2 linked regions of the Symmachiella dynata genome follow. The protein of the gene in region 2 interacts with the protein of the main gene of each other region in a pairwise test. Links are inferred from orthologs where the notes say so. Each region holds a gene or a part of one and is shown on either strand. Other genes may lie near its edges. The genes, in order: acpP and Mal52_RS25995.

Region 1 (6,080 bases), 3.5 Mb from region 2 along the record:
GGACCGAAGCCAATCGTCAGCGGTTTGGTGGTGGAGACGTCATAGTCCTTGGCAGCAAACTGCGACGAACGGGCGACGAGTTTTCCATTGACGTACAGCCGCAAATGATCACGCCCCCGCACCGCTGCCAGATGGACCCAACCCGCAGGCAGCGCGTGACCATACGTCGCGCTTTTGCCCGCCTCCAACGAATAGACATGTCCCGAAGGCAAGGTCCCGCAATACAACCGGCCGTCATGCACAGCCATCGACCATGCGCGGCGATATTTGACGTTCGGCGTGGTATCCAATTGCCCGGTCCGCGACCAATTGCTACCGCCGTCGTAGCGATACACTTCAGCCAACGGCAGTGTGCCCGCAAAGAACCCGCCGTTGTAGACCGCCATCCCCATCACTTCTTTTTCGTCGCCGAGTCGACCGACATTGATCCAATCCTGCCCGCCGCCATAACGAAACACTTCACCATTGGGCCATGTCGAGCAGTACAAGTCACCGCGGTAAATCGCAAACCCATACGACTGGGTGATTCCCTCGGGTTTTCCGACATCGGCGAACTTTCCCTCGCCGTCGTAACGTTCAATGCCCCCGCCATCCAGCGATGCGAAATACATCGATCCGTTATGGACCACGGGAAAGGTCACGCGATGCCCCGGCTCTCCCAGAAATTCCCAATTCTTGCCCCCTTCGTAGCGATACAACCCCCGCCCGGGATGCTTGGAAGGTCCGGCGTACAACGCGCCTTGATAAACAACCAAACCACCGGTTGTGAATGATTCGCCGGTCTTTGGATTTTGCAATTTGCCGCAATCAACCCACTGCCCCGGACCTTCATAGCGATACACTTTCCCCCCCGGCGTTTCATTCGGCGATTCAGGAAGCGCCGATCCAGCGGAGAGATAACGACCGGTTCCCGCATACAGATGCCCCTCAAAAACCGCGAGCGTCTGCACCGCGTTGCTACTATCGGGACTTCCGCAATCGACCCACTGTTGTCCACCCTCAAAACGATAGACATGCCCCGCCTGATCCGCACCATGCTCAAAAGTCCCAGCGTACAACTCCCCTTTGTAAACACACAGCGCGCAGACATACAAATTATCTCCGGGACGTCCACAGTCGGTCCACTGGGGATCGATTTTGTCCGCATCAATTCCAAAATAGAGATGCCGATGATTGGACTGCGTGGAGGTCACACCGGATAAGTTGAGGATTCCCAAATTAAATCCCGTGCGGGTCTGCGGGTCATATTTGGCAACAAGGTCGCCCAGCACATCGTCCAACTTTTCTTGGGTATTCGCCCACAGGGAGATGGAAAACTCTCCCGCCCCCAAGTGCAGGGCGGGATTGTCGTCGACTTCGATGACACTGGTGCGGCCATCAAATCCACCCGCGGTATTTGCCTGACCGCTGGGCCCTACGACCTTCAAATCGATATCGCGCGCCCTGGATTTGAGTTTGTTTGAGGAATGGTCGAGCGTGTCGCCGGCTAATGGCCAATCACCGATCAGTTTGTCGTCGCCACGAACGTTGCTCCCGGTGCCGCACACAAACAAGAGCACCAGCGAGCCCGTTAAAAAACGATTCATCAGACGTTCCTCGAAACCAAGGGAAAAGGCAATGGGTGAGCGAAACGGAAAACGCTCAATAAGGCCGCTGCATCGGTAAGCAATGCAGTCCCATGATTACGACTTGGTCGCGAAACGTCAAAAGAACAGCGTGGTCGACAACAGTCCCAGCGAATTAGACGAAAAACCCGGCCGCTTCAAAGCAGGCTTCGGCCGTTTGCTTACACCGAACGACCAGCAATTGCTTTTCACCGCAAGGCAGCCACAATTTCAACACCTCGCCCGGGTAGAACTGGTCGGTGTGCAACAGCGCAATACCGGTGCGGGACAAGTCCTTCGTCAGCACCACAGAGCGGCCAATCGCGCGGGGCAGGGCGGGGAGCGTCTGCTCGCTACTCAACAGCGCAGAGGCGGGATAAAAAAACCGAGGGAATCGGCGCAGGTCGTTTGCGACCGGCATCATGGGCCCCCGTTTATTGAGGAACGTCCGCAATGGTGGCGGGAGTTCTAGCTGCCTGGGAATTGTATTTAGCAATTCCGGGACATGATTGACGTCCAACATTTGACCATCCCCGAATCTAGACCACGGCCCGACTCTCTTTCGAGATACGCCAGGACTTCCGTGATATGTTGCCCCCGATGATACGGCCGGTCGCTGGTGAGCGCATCGAAGACATCTACGATGGCGCACAACTGCCCCCAAGGGTGAATCTCATCACCTTTCACCCCGACCGGATAACCTTTTCCATCCATTCGTTCGTGGTGCTGATACACCATCATCAATTGCCCCCACGTCAATTTCTCCCGGCGACAAAGCCGGGCAAATCCTACCGTGGGGTGACTTTGAATAAGTTCGCGCTCTTCGTCGCTGAGTGCATCCGGTTTGGTCAGCAGCTCATAAGGGATGCCGATCTTGCCCACATCGTGCAACAAAGCTCCCGTCGCGATTTCTTCTAGTTGCTCCGGAGCGACAATCCCGATGCCTTTGGCCAACAGAACGCTGTAACTGCAGACATTGGCCGAATGCGTGAACGTATGGAAATCGTGTTTGATCATGGAGAACACATCGTGAGCCACCAAGTCGGCCCGACTCATCAGATTGACCGTATGTCGCCCCATATCGCGAGACGCCTCAACGGTCTCTGACACATCTCCACGCTCAAAGGTCTCTTGCAGACAATCCTGCGTGACCTGATTGAGGATTTGAAAGCGTTGCGTGGCGGGAAGACTCTCGTTTTCAATAAAATTCGACAGATTATCCCGCAAATAACTCTGATAGGCCTGTTGCTCCCCGGTACGGATATACAACCGCTTAACGCCCCGTGCGCGAAGCTTCTCCAAGTCGTCTGCGGTCAGCGGAAAATCGCGGCCGCGAAATAGCCGGTATTGATCCTCTGAGCCATGCTGTTCATAGAGATCGAGTTTGTAGCAACTCGACGGATCCAATGTGGCAATCGGAATCGAGACGTATCGCCGCTCGGGCTTCGGCGATTTAACAGATGTGAGGCAAACAGCGCTCGTCACGACTCTTCTCTCAATCCCAAGAACAGGTGATGACTCGGATGCATCGACCGCATCCAGACTGGAGTCTCACTTCGCGGATTTCTCACTTCGCAGAAGGAAAAAACCATTCAAAGACGCTGGTTTCTACTCGTACGCAAATGATGGTGGTCGCTTTAAAATCGTAGATAACTCTGAAAATAGAGATGGAAACCAAGCGATGTTTCAATCAAACCATAGCCCATATTTGCGGATAAGCATATCCGGTCGACGCGCGCCCTGTCGGCACCATCCGCACAGGCATCACAACCGTACGACTGTCGCATGCAGTTGTCAGGGAATGAACGCAATTATGTGGCTGGGCGCATGAAAAAAGCCGACGGCGAGAGCCGGCGACTTAGGGAAAATCACTATGGGCGACTTTGGAAAATCAGTCCATTTTCCCAATGACTAAACACGCGTTATGCCCACCAAAGCCAAAACTATTCGACAGAACAGCTCTCACCTTTGTGGTTCGCGCCTCATTGGGCACATAGTCCAGATCGCACTCTGGATCGGGATTGTCCAGATTGATGGTCGGTGGCACGGTCTGATGATGCAGGGCCAACGCTCCGACCACAAATTCCACTCCCCCCGAGGCACCTAGCAGATGCCCCAGTTGGCTCTTCGTACTTGAGACGCAGAGTTTTTTGGAGTGCGAGTTGAATACCGACTTGATCGCCGTGGTTTCAGCCACGTCCCCCAAGGGGGTACTCGTTCCGTGAGCGTTGATGTAATCGATCTGATCAAGTTCAAGACGGGCATCCCGCAGCGCGCCGCTCATCGCCCGCGAAGCTCCCGCACCTTCAGGGTCAGGTGCCGTCATGTGCGACGCATCGGCACTCATGCCGTAACCTAAAACTTCGCCGTAAATCGTCGCGCCCCGTTTCCGGGCTCGCTCATATTCCTCAAGCACGACAATGCCGGCACCTTCGGAAAGCACGAAGCCGTCACGGTCCTTATCAAACGGACGACTGGCCGTCTGAGGATTCTCGTTTCGCCGAGACAAGGCATTCATCCGGGCGAAACCAGAAAGGCCCATCGGCGTGATCGCTGATTCACTCCCACCGGTCACCATGATGTCGGCGCGGTCGTCTTGAATCAGCTTAAAGGCATCGCCGATGGCGTTCGTCGCTGAAGCACAAGCTGTCGCGATCGCACTATTGGGACCACGCAAGCCAAAACGAACGGAGATATTTCCGCTCGCCGCATTGACGATCAACTTGGGAATCATGAACGGAGAGACACGATCAGGACCGCGATAAAACAGCTTCACATGTTGCTGTTCAATCTCTTGCAATCCTCCGATACCGCTACCGATCAACACACCATGACGATAAGGATCGCCATCAGTCAGGTCGATCCCCGATGTCTCAAGCGCCTTGTGAGCACCGACGAGAGCAAACTGCGCAAAGCGGTCAATCCGTTTGACATCTCGACTCGAGATGGTCTCAGACGGATCAAATTCGGCGATCTCTCCGCCGAAACGCACTTTGAAATTGGAAACATCAAATCGCCGCAAGGGGCCTACGCCGCTTTTACCGGCGCAGATATTATCCCAAAACTCTGGGATATCATTTCCCAGAGCCGTAACGACTGACATTCCCGTGACGACAACACGCCTGCGCATCGGCTACTTGTGCTCCTCAATGTAGTCGATCGCATCGCCCACAGTGCGGATCTTCTCGTAATCTTCATCCGGAATCGTAACATCGAATTCTTCTTCGAATTCCATGACCAATTCCACGATGTCCAACGAGTCCGCTTTCAAATCCTCGATAAACGCGCTCTCACGGGCAACTTCCTCGCGGGGAGTCCCCAAGTGCTCGCTGACAATTTCAAACACCTTTTCTTCGACTGACACGCAAAACTCCTCTAAGAAAAAAACCGGATTGATTTCGATGTTCGAATCCGGCTGCGGATTCTCGAATCGCCTGGCGCACGCTGGACGCAAAATGTGCGTCGCAAATACATACGTGCGAAGATATACCGCGCTTGTACTTTCTTGTAAACCGTAAACAAATCTTCGCTATGACCGAACCGTCTGGTCGGTCAGGACTGGACTTATCGCACAGCCGATTTCTTATCAGAAATGACGAGCCGCGCCGTCAATTTCCAGCCTCAAGAATCATTGACCGTCTCGCAGGGAACCTTCCGCGCGATCCGCTTCAACAAACCACGTAGAACTTTCCCCGGTCCGACCTCGTAAAATTGGTCAACACCGTCTTGCAGTAAACCACGAATCGAATCTTCCCACAAGACCGGGCTGATCACTTGCCGAACCAATAAATCAGCAATTTCACCGCTTTCATGCGCTGCCGCATCGACGTTAGAGACCACGGGGATCCGCGGCGTAGAAATCGTCACTCCTGCCAACGCTTCCGCCAGCAACGTATCGGCCGGCTTCATTAAATCAGTGTGGAATGCCCCCGCCACGGCCAACGGTGCCGGCTTGCCTCCGGCCGCTTCGGCAAGTTCGGCGATCCGCGCACAGGCCGCTTGCTCGCCCGACACGACGATATTTCCCGGACATAAATAGTTAGCGATCTGGATCGCTCCCGCCGACGAAGCCTCTTGAACCAATTCCTCGACTTGTTCGCGCTGCAGCAACAACAAGCTCACCATTCCCGAGGGAGTCGCTTCAGCAGCCGCCTGCATGGCTTGGCCGCGACGTTGGACCACTTTCAGCCCATCCTCAAAGGACATGGCGCCGGCAAAAACCAATGCGGTGTATTCTCCCAAACTCAACCCAGCGGTCACCGCACATTCGTCAACGACTTCGGGCGACTCCGCACGGAGCATTTCCACAGCGGCCAAACTGCTGACAAAAATCGCAGGTTGGCTAATGTCGGTGGCATTCAGCTTCTCTTGCGGACCTTCGAAGCAGAGCTGTGCCAGATCGAATCCCAGGATTTCTCCCGCCTGCTCGTAGAGTGCGCGTGCGGCGGGATATTTTTCCGATATCGTTTTGCCCAT
Region 2 (6,317 bases):
GACCAAAACAGTTTGAGCTGACCGGCCTTTCCCGTTTTTTTGTACTGCACATCCAGTTCAAACTCACCGAAATCGAATTCCAACGGCGGACCTTTGATCCACCCCGGCTGTTGCGGCTTTCCAGAAAGCACTTCTTTTCCGTCCAGCGTGATCGTCACTTGACCTTGGACGTAAGCGTAGAACCGGTAAGTGCTCGGCTCCTGCAACAGCAATCGCCCTTGCCACTTGGCTTGAAAGGGGCCCGCTGGCAAGCGCGGATCGGGGCTGGCGGTTCCCCAGACAAACTCAATGTCTGGATCGATCCGGCGAATTGTTTTTTTACCGGACGAATAGACGGCGGACAGTCCGGGCAGATAATCCGCATCCTCTTCGTCTTCTTCCACCGCCACAACCGGTGCGACGAATAGTCCGAGCATCAGGAGACAGAGCAGGCACATCAACGGGCGGGGCATTCAATCGACTCCGGTCGCGATTTTCCGGTCGCGATTTACAGTGGGGATTTCAAACGGTATGACACGCTTCAGGCGCCGTTTTCGATTATAGTATTTACTATTCTAACAGCGAGAACCATGGACAGGCTACCCGCACCAGCACGTTCGCATCGCTGACCCGGCGACTGGTCGTTTCAAAACGCTCCGCCGCGTCCGGCAGAGATTGATCTATAACTTGCCGAAACAAGCGCGACCGGGTTTTGAATCCGAATCTAAACAGAAAAAACAAAATTCCATGAATGACGAGTCCTCGGCAAACGCATGGCAGGAATTGTTGGGCGAACATCGTGCGCAGCGCGAGGAGATCGCGCAAGGGGGCGGCGAAGCAGCCATTGTGCGGCAACACGAAAAAGGCCGCCTGACGGCCCGCGAACGGATTGCCGGACTGATTGATCCCGGCAGCGAGTTTCTGGAAATCGGTCGCTGGGCGGCGTGGGGTATGTATGAACAGTGGGGCCCGGCGCCGGCCGCGAGCGTGATTTGCGGACTGGGACGCGTTGAAGGACGGTCGTTTATGGTGATTGCCAACGACGCCACCGTCAAAGCAGGCGCCTTTTATCCCATGACGGCAAAAAAAGTGTTGCGCGCACAACGCATCGCGATGACCAATCGACTTCCGTTGATTTATCTGGTCGACTCCTCCGGTGTCTTGTTGCCGATGCAGGATGAAATTTTCCCTGACGAAGACGACTTCGGCCGCATCTTCCGCAACAACGCGGTCCTGTCCGCCATGGGCATCTCGCAGTTGGCCGCCATTATGGGCAACTGTGTTGCCGGCGGTGGATACTTGCCGGTGCTGTGCGACAAGTTGGTCATGACCGAAGGCTCGGGATTATATTTAGCCGGTCCGGCGCTCGTACAAAGTTCGATCGGTCAGGCTGCTTCGCACGAGGAGTTAGGCGGCGCGGAGATGCATGCGGCGATCAGCGGCACGATCGATTTCCGTGAACCGGACGATGAAAGTTGTCTCGCCCGCCTGCGCGCGTTAGCGGCGACGCTCCCACACGATGCGGTGAGCGACAAGTTCACGCGGCAAGACCCGGTGCCCCCCGCCCGCGATCCTGCGGAGCTGACCGAGATCGTCACGCCCGATCCGCAGCGGCAATATGAGATTCGCGACGTGATCGACTGCATTGTCGATGCCGGCAGTTTTCAGGAATACAAAGCCGAGTACGGCAAGACGATGGTATGTGGTTATGCGCGCATTGGGGGGCAGAACGTCGGGATCGTCTCCAACCAACATCATCCGGAAAAAACAGAGAAGTCGGGTCTACAATTCGGCGGCGTGGTTTATCACGAAAGCGCGGACAAAGCCGCACGGTTTGTGATGGACTGCAACCAAACCTGGTTGCCCATTGTCTTTTTGCAGGACGTCTATGGGTTTATGGTGGGCCGCGATTCGGAGCAAGCGGGCATCATCCGTGCGGGCGCTAAATTGGTCAGCGCCATTTCTAACAGTCGCGTTCCCAAGCTAACCGTCGTGCTGGGCGGCAGTTATGGTGCGGGGAATTATGCGTTGTGTGGCAAGGCGTTTGACCCGCGATTTATTTTTGCCTGGCCAACGGCGCATTACGCCGTGATGGGGGCCGGACAAGCAGCTTCGACGATTTTGCAAGTCAATATTGCCGCCCTCAAACGGCAAGGACAAATCCCCGATGCCGACGAAATGGAAAGCTTGCGGCAGCAGATCGTCGATTCCTACGAAGAGCAAACCGACATCCGTTACGCAGCAGCGCGGGGTTGGGTGGATGAAATCATCGAACCGGCCGACACGCGAGCGGTCCTCATTCAGTCACTAGCAATCGCCACCCGCCACGCCAACGACGAACCATTCCGCACCGGCGTCTATCAAGTATGAGCTGCGCATAGCCATGATGCTGACTTTGTCAATTGAGCGGTAGGTTTGGTGAGTTGAAATCTTCAACTCCGCAAACACCTCACTCCGGCCTTTTCCTCAGAGCAACAAACGATATTTGCTCGTGGAGAAAACCCATCGGGTGGCAGCGATTGCCAACGGCAATCGGTGTGCCGCAGGCACAAGAAGCAGCAGTTTCAGCTCTCCCCGCCAACAAGATTCTGCTCGTTTCAGAGCGCGGAAATTGCGGCTTCTTGCGGGCTGCGCCCGCCCCGATAGCAGAGCTATCGCGGCCACCCTGAACTCTTTAGTCACGTATTTGACGACACGCCTTACGATTGCTCGCTCAAGAAATCCGGCATACGTTGGATCTTCCCTTCGGCATCGACGCACCCCAACAGGGTCTCCGCTTCGCAGAGCAAAACGTCGTCGCGGAAGACTTGGTAGTTGTGGATCAACTTCGCCGGCGAAGAACGGATGAGTTGGGTTTTGACGGTCAGCATGTCGTCGTATCGAGCCGGGGCGCGATAGCGGACTTCCATTTTGACAACAACGATGAACAGTCCTTGCTCTTCAACGGAGCGATAATTTCCCCCGGAGGCTCGCAGTAGTTCCGTGCGGCCCATCTCGAAGAAGTTGAGATAGTTGGCGTGATGCAGGTAACCCATGGCGTCGGTTTCGCTATACCGGACGCGGACTTGGATTTCGTGTTCGCGGAGCATGTTGTTTTTGTATAGATCTGGCGAAAGGAATTAGCGATCGTCGTCCGGCGTGTCGTCGGTTTCCTCGGGAGGCTCTTCCTTGGTGGAATCGTCAGGCTGCAGCGGAAACATCGACTGGCGCACGTCGAGGCCTAGGTTCGGGCCGTCACCGATAAAGGGGCGTCATAGGCCCGCCCGTCGTTTTCTTCTTCGCCCAATTCTAGTTTTTCGAGGGCGATTTGGTACAGCTGCACACCGGCGGGAGTGGGATATTTTCCGTCGATGCAGGCTTGGCACAACGATTCTTTGGGAAAGCCGACGCAGCGAGAAATCGCTTCGATGGGCAGATACTTTAAGCTGTCCGCTCCCAGCGTCTCGGCCATCGTGACTTCAATTTCCGGCGTCAGCGGGCCGTTGTCCATGAACTTCGGCGCGAACAACTCCGAAATCGTCGACATGTCGATTCCGTAAAAACAGGGGGCGATGATCGGCGGGCAAGCCACCCGCACATGAACTTCGCTCGCTCCGCCCCGCTCCTTGAGTTGCGAGACTAAAACCTTCATGGTCGTCGAACGGACGATCGTATCCTCGACGAGCAGGACTTTCTTGCCGCGAAGAACTTCGGGTAGCGGCGTGTATTTGGTCTTGGCTTTGTCAGCGCGGTTGGCTCCCTCGATGAAGGTCCGCCCGACATAGCGATTGCGAATCAGGCCTTCCAGACAGGGGACTTTCAGTTGAAAGGCCAAGCTATCGGCTGCCGCTTTGGCCGTGTCGGGAACCGGGACGACGATCGTGTCTTCGTCGATCTCCAGAGTTTCCACATCAGCCAATTCCTCGCCCAGCCGCTTACGGGTCAGGTAGACACTTTGGTCATCCAGCGTACTGGCGACGTTGGCGAAATAAATCCACTCAAAGAAACAGTGGGCGCGATTGGGGCTGGCGGTGAATTGCTGAATCGAAAACTCGCCATCGCGAATGATGACCGCTTCGCCCGGGTGCAGGCTTTTAATGCTGGATTCGCGAAATCCAAGATTGGCCAAGGCGACCGATTCGCTCGCGGCGGCGAAGAGCGGGCCTTCTTTCGCGTAACACAGCGGTCGAATCCCCAAGGGATCGCGGGCGACAAACATGTTGCCCAGTGCGTTGAGGTAGACGATGTTATAGGCGCCGTCGAAATGCAGGCTCAGTTCCGTGAGCATTTCGATCATTTCCGGCCGACGATCTCCCGAGAGTTGATGACAAATCATATGCATCAAGACTTCGGTGTCGGTTTCGCGCGCGAGGTGGAAATCGTTCTCCGAGAGGATTTCATCCCGCAAACGCGGATAGTTCGCCAACTGACCATTGAAGGCAAAGCTAAACCATTTCGGTTTTTCGATATGATGCCGTTCGAAGGGCTGCGCGTAGCTTTTGTCATCCTTGCCGCACGTGGCGTAGCGAACGTGTCCAATCGCGGCCCGTCCAGCGTACTTGCGCATCAGGGATCTGTAGCTATCCTGATGGTTTAAATGGAAGACTTCGGTCACCGTGCCCACGTCTTTGTGGGTATCGATGAGTTGATTGCGGTGCGGATTGAAGGTCGTCATCCCCGCTGCCAATTGGCCGCGATTTTGGATATCGAGCAGCAACCGCGGAATCAAATTGGATGTATGTTCCACACCTTGAGGGGGGGCGAGCGGGCTGACGCCACGGTCGGGAAGGTGATAAACCGCGGCAACGCCGCACTCGTGATTCAACTCGGCCATCGGTGATTCGGCATTCACTTAGGGATGCGAGGGTGGGGCGAGGAAAGCAAGTGCGTCTTTATGCTTCCTTAATACTTTGGCATCATACTCAACCAGCCGCTGCGAACCAACCAACAAATGAACGAATTCTCACCGCCGGCGATGGAAATGACCGTAAAGTCGATCAAGTTGCCGTAAACCGAGCCATGCGGTAAATTCGAGGTTTCCCAAATTTCATTGGATGGAAACCGCGACATGGTCAATCTGGTTCGCCGCGAGGTGATTGAAACCGCCCGCACGTTGGTCGTCAAAGTCGGGACAAGCGTCCTGTCCCGCGAAGACGATACGCTCAATCTCGAGCGACTGAGTGCGTTGAGCGAGGAAATCCAGCGTGTTCGTGAAACCGGCCGGCGGGTTGTCTTGGTCTCCAGCGGGGCGGTCGGTGCCGGCATGGGATTGCTCGGTTTGCGCCAACGGCCCCGCGATCTGCCGCATTTGCAGGCTGCTGCTGCCATCGGACAAGCCCACTTGATCCGGCATTATGACGATTGTTTGAAGAAACATGGCTGTCACGCGGCTCAGTTGCTGCTCACTGCTGACGATTTCGACAACCGTTCGCGATATCTCAACGTCCGCAATACGATTTTGACGCTGTTTGAAAACGGTGCAGTTCCCATCGTCAATGAGAACGATACCGTGAGCGTCGACGAAATCGCTTTTGGCGACAACGATCGATTGGCCGCATTGGTCACAAATCTGATGCATTCGCCGTTGCTAGTCATCTTATCGACCGTGGACGGTCTCATGGATGGCCCTCCGGATAATTCGGATTCAAAGACGATTCCGTTGGTCAAGGAATGGGACGACAAACTGCTGCAAATAGCGACCGCCGACCGCAGCAAACGCGGGACGGGCGGCATGCGCGCTAAGCTCAGCGCGGTTAAAATGGCGACGGCCGTGGGGGAAAACGTCATCATTGCGAACGGGACCAAATCGGGCACATTGATGAAAGTCTTAGCGGGCGAGGAAACCGGGACGTTGTTCCTGGCGCAGGGAGTTTCGGTTCCGGCTTGGAAACGGTGGATCGGTTATTCCAAGCCCCCCAAGGGCAAGCTGATTCTAGATGCCGGAGCGCGGACAGCCGTTGAGCGGGATGGCCGTTCGTTGTTGGCCATCGGAATCGTCGGAGTCGAGGGACAGGTGGAAAAAGGAGACGTGGTTGCGTTGATTGACGCAACGGGAAACGAATTTGCCCGCGGCCTGACGAACTACAGCACGGCGGAGATTCGCCAGTTGGCAGGCAAAAGAAGCGAAGATATCGCCCAATTGTACGAATCACTCCCATATGTAGAAATTGTTCACCGCGACAATTTAGTCGTTACGGTATAACGTTCACTCAGAAGCGACGGGGGGCGATTTAGGCACCGAGTGAGGAGCATTGCCTCATGGAGAATGCAGTTTTTCCCTACTCATCCGACTTCGACCACGCTAGAATTGCTGTTTACCCCCTGTATTATTGAATCATGATGTCACCCGATTCGCTCGA

The links.
Region 1: the proteins of Mal52_RS25995 (region 2) and acpP interact in binary tests that used the Escherichia coli proteins (3 or more experiments, as listed by UniProt). The link is inferred for Symmachiella dynata from one-to-one orthologs.

The regions. Positions count from the first base shown.
Region 1 is NZ_CP036276.1:3,271,848-3,277,927, reverse strand. What follows is about bases 3,354-6,080. They hold acpP (acyl carrier protein), read right to left. Parts: upstream 4,969-6,080; coding sequence 4,738-4,968; downstream 3,354-4,737. Other genes in these bases: fabD (ACP S-malonyltransferase), read right to left, coding at 5,226-6,080; fabF (beta-ketoacyl-ACP synthase II), read right to left, coding at 3,496-4,734. Also shown: Mal52_RS12655 (LamG domain-containing protein), read right to left, coding at 1-1,586; Mal52_RS12650 (PilZ domain-containing protein), read right to left, coding at 1,741-2,127; Mal52_RS12645 (HD-GYP domain-containing protein), read right to left, coding at 2,094-3,089. UniProt on the Escherichia coli protein: Carrier of the growing fatty acid chain in fatty acid biosynthesis.
Region 2 is NZ_CP036276.1:6,813,244-6,819,560, reverse strand. Bases 1,374-4,337 are described here. They hold Mal52_RS25995 (acyl-CoA thioesterase), read right to left. Parts: upstream 3,069-4,337; coding sequence 2,679-3,068; downstream 1,374-2,678. Other genes in these bases: Mal52_RS25990 (amidophosphoribosyltransferase), read right to left, coding at 3,200-4,337; Mal52_RS26000 (acyl-CoA carboxylase subunit beta), read left to right, coding at 1,374-2,349. In the rest of the region: Mal52_RS26005 (DUF7133 domain-containing protein), read right to left, coding at 1-452; more of Mal52_RS26000, read left to right, coding at 727-1,373; more of Mal52_RS25990, read right to left, coding at 4,338-4,792; Mal52_RS30025 (hypothetical protein), read right to left, coding at 4,861-5,028; proB (glutamate 5-kinase), read left to right, coding at 5,027-6,160.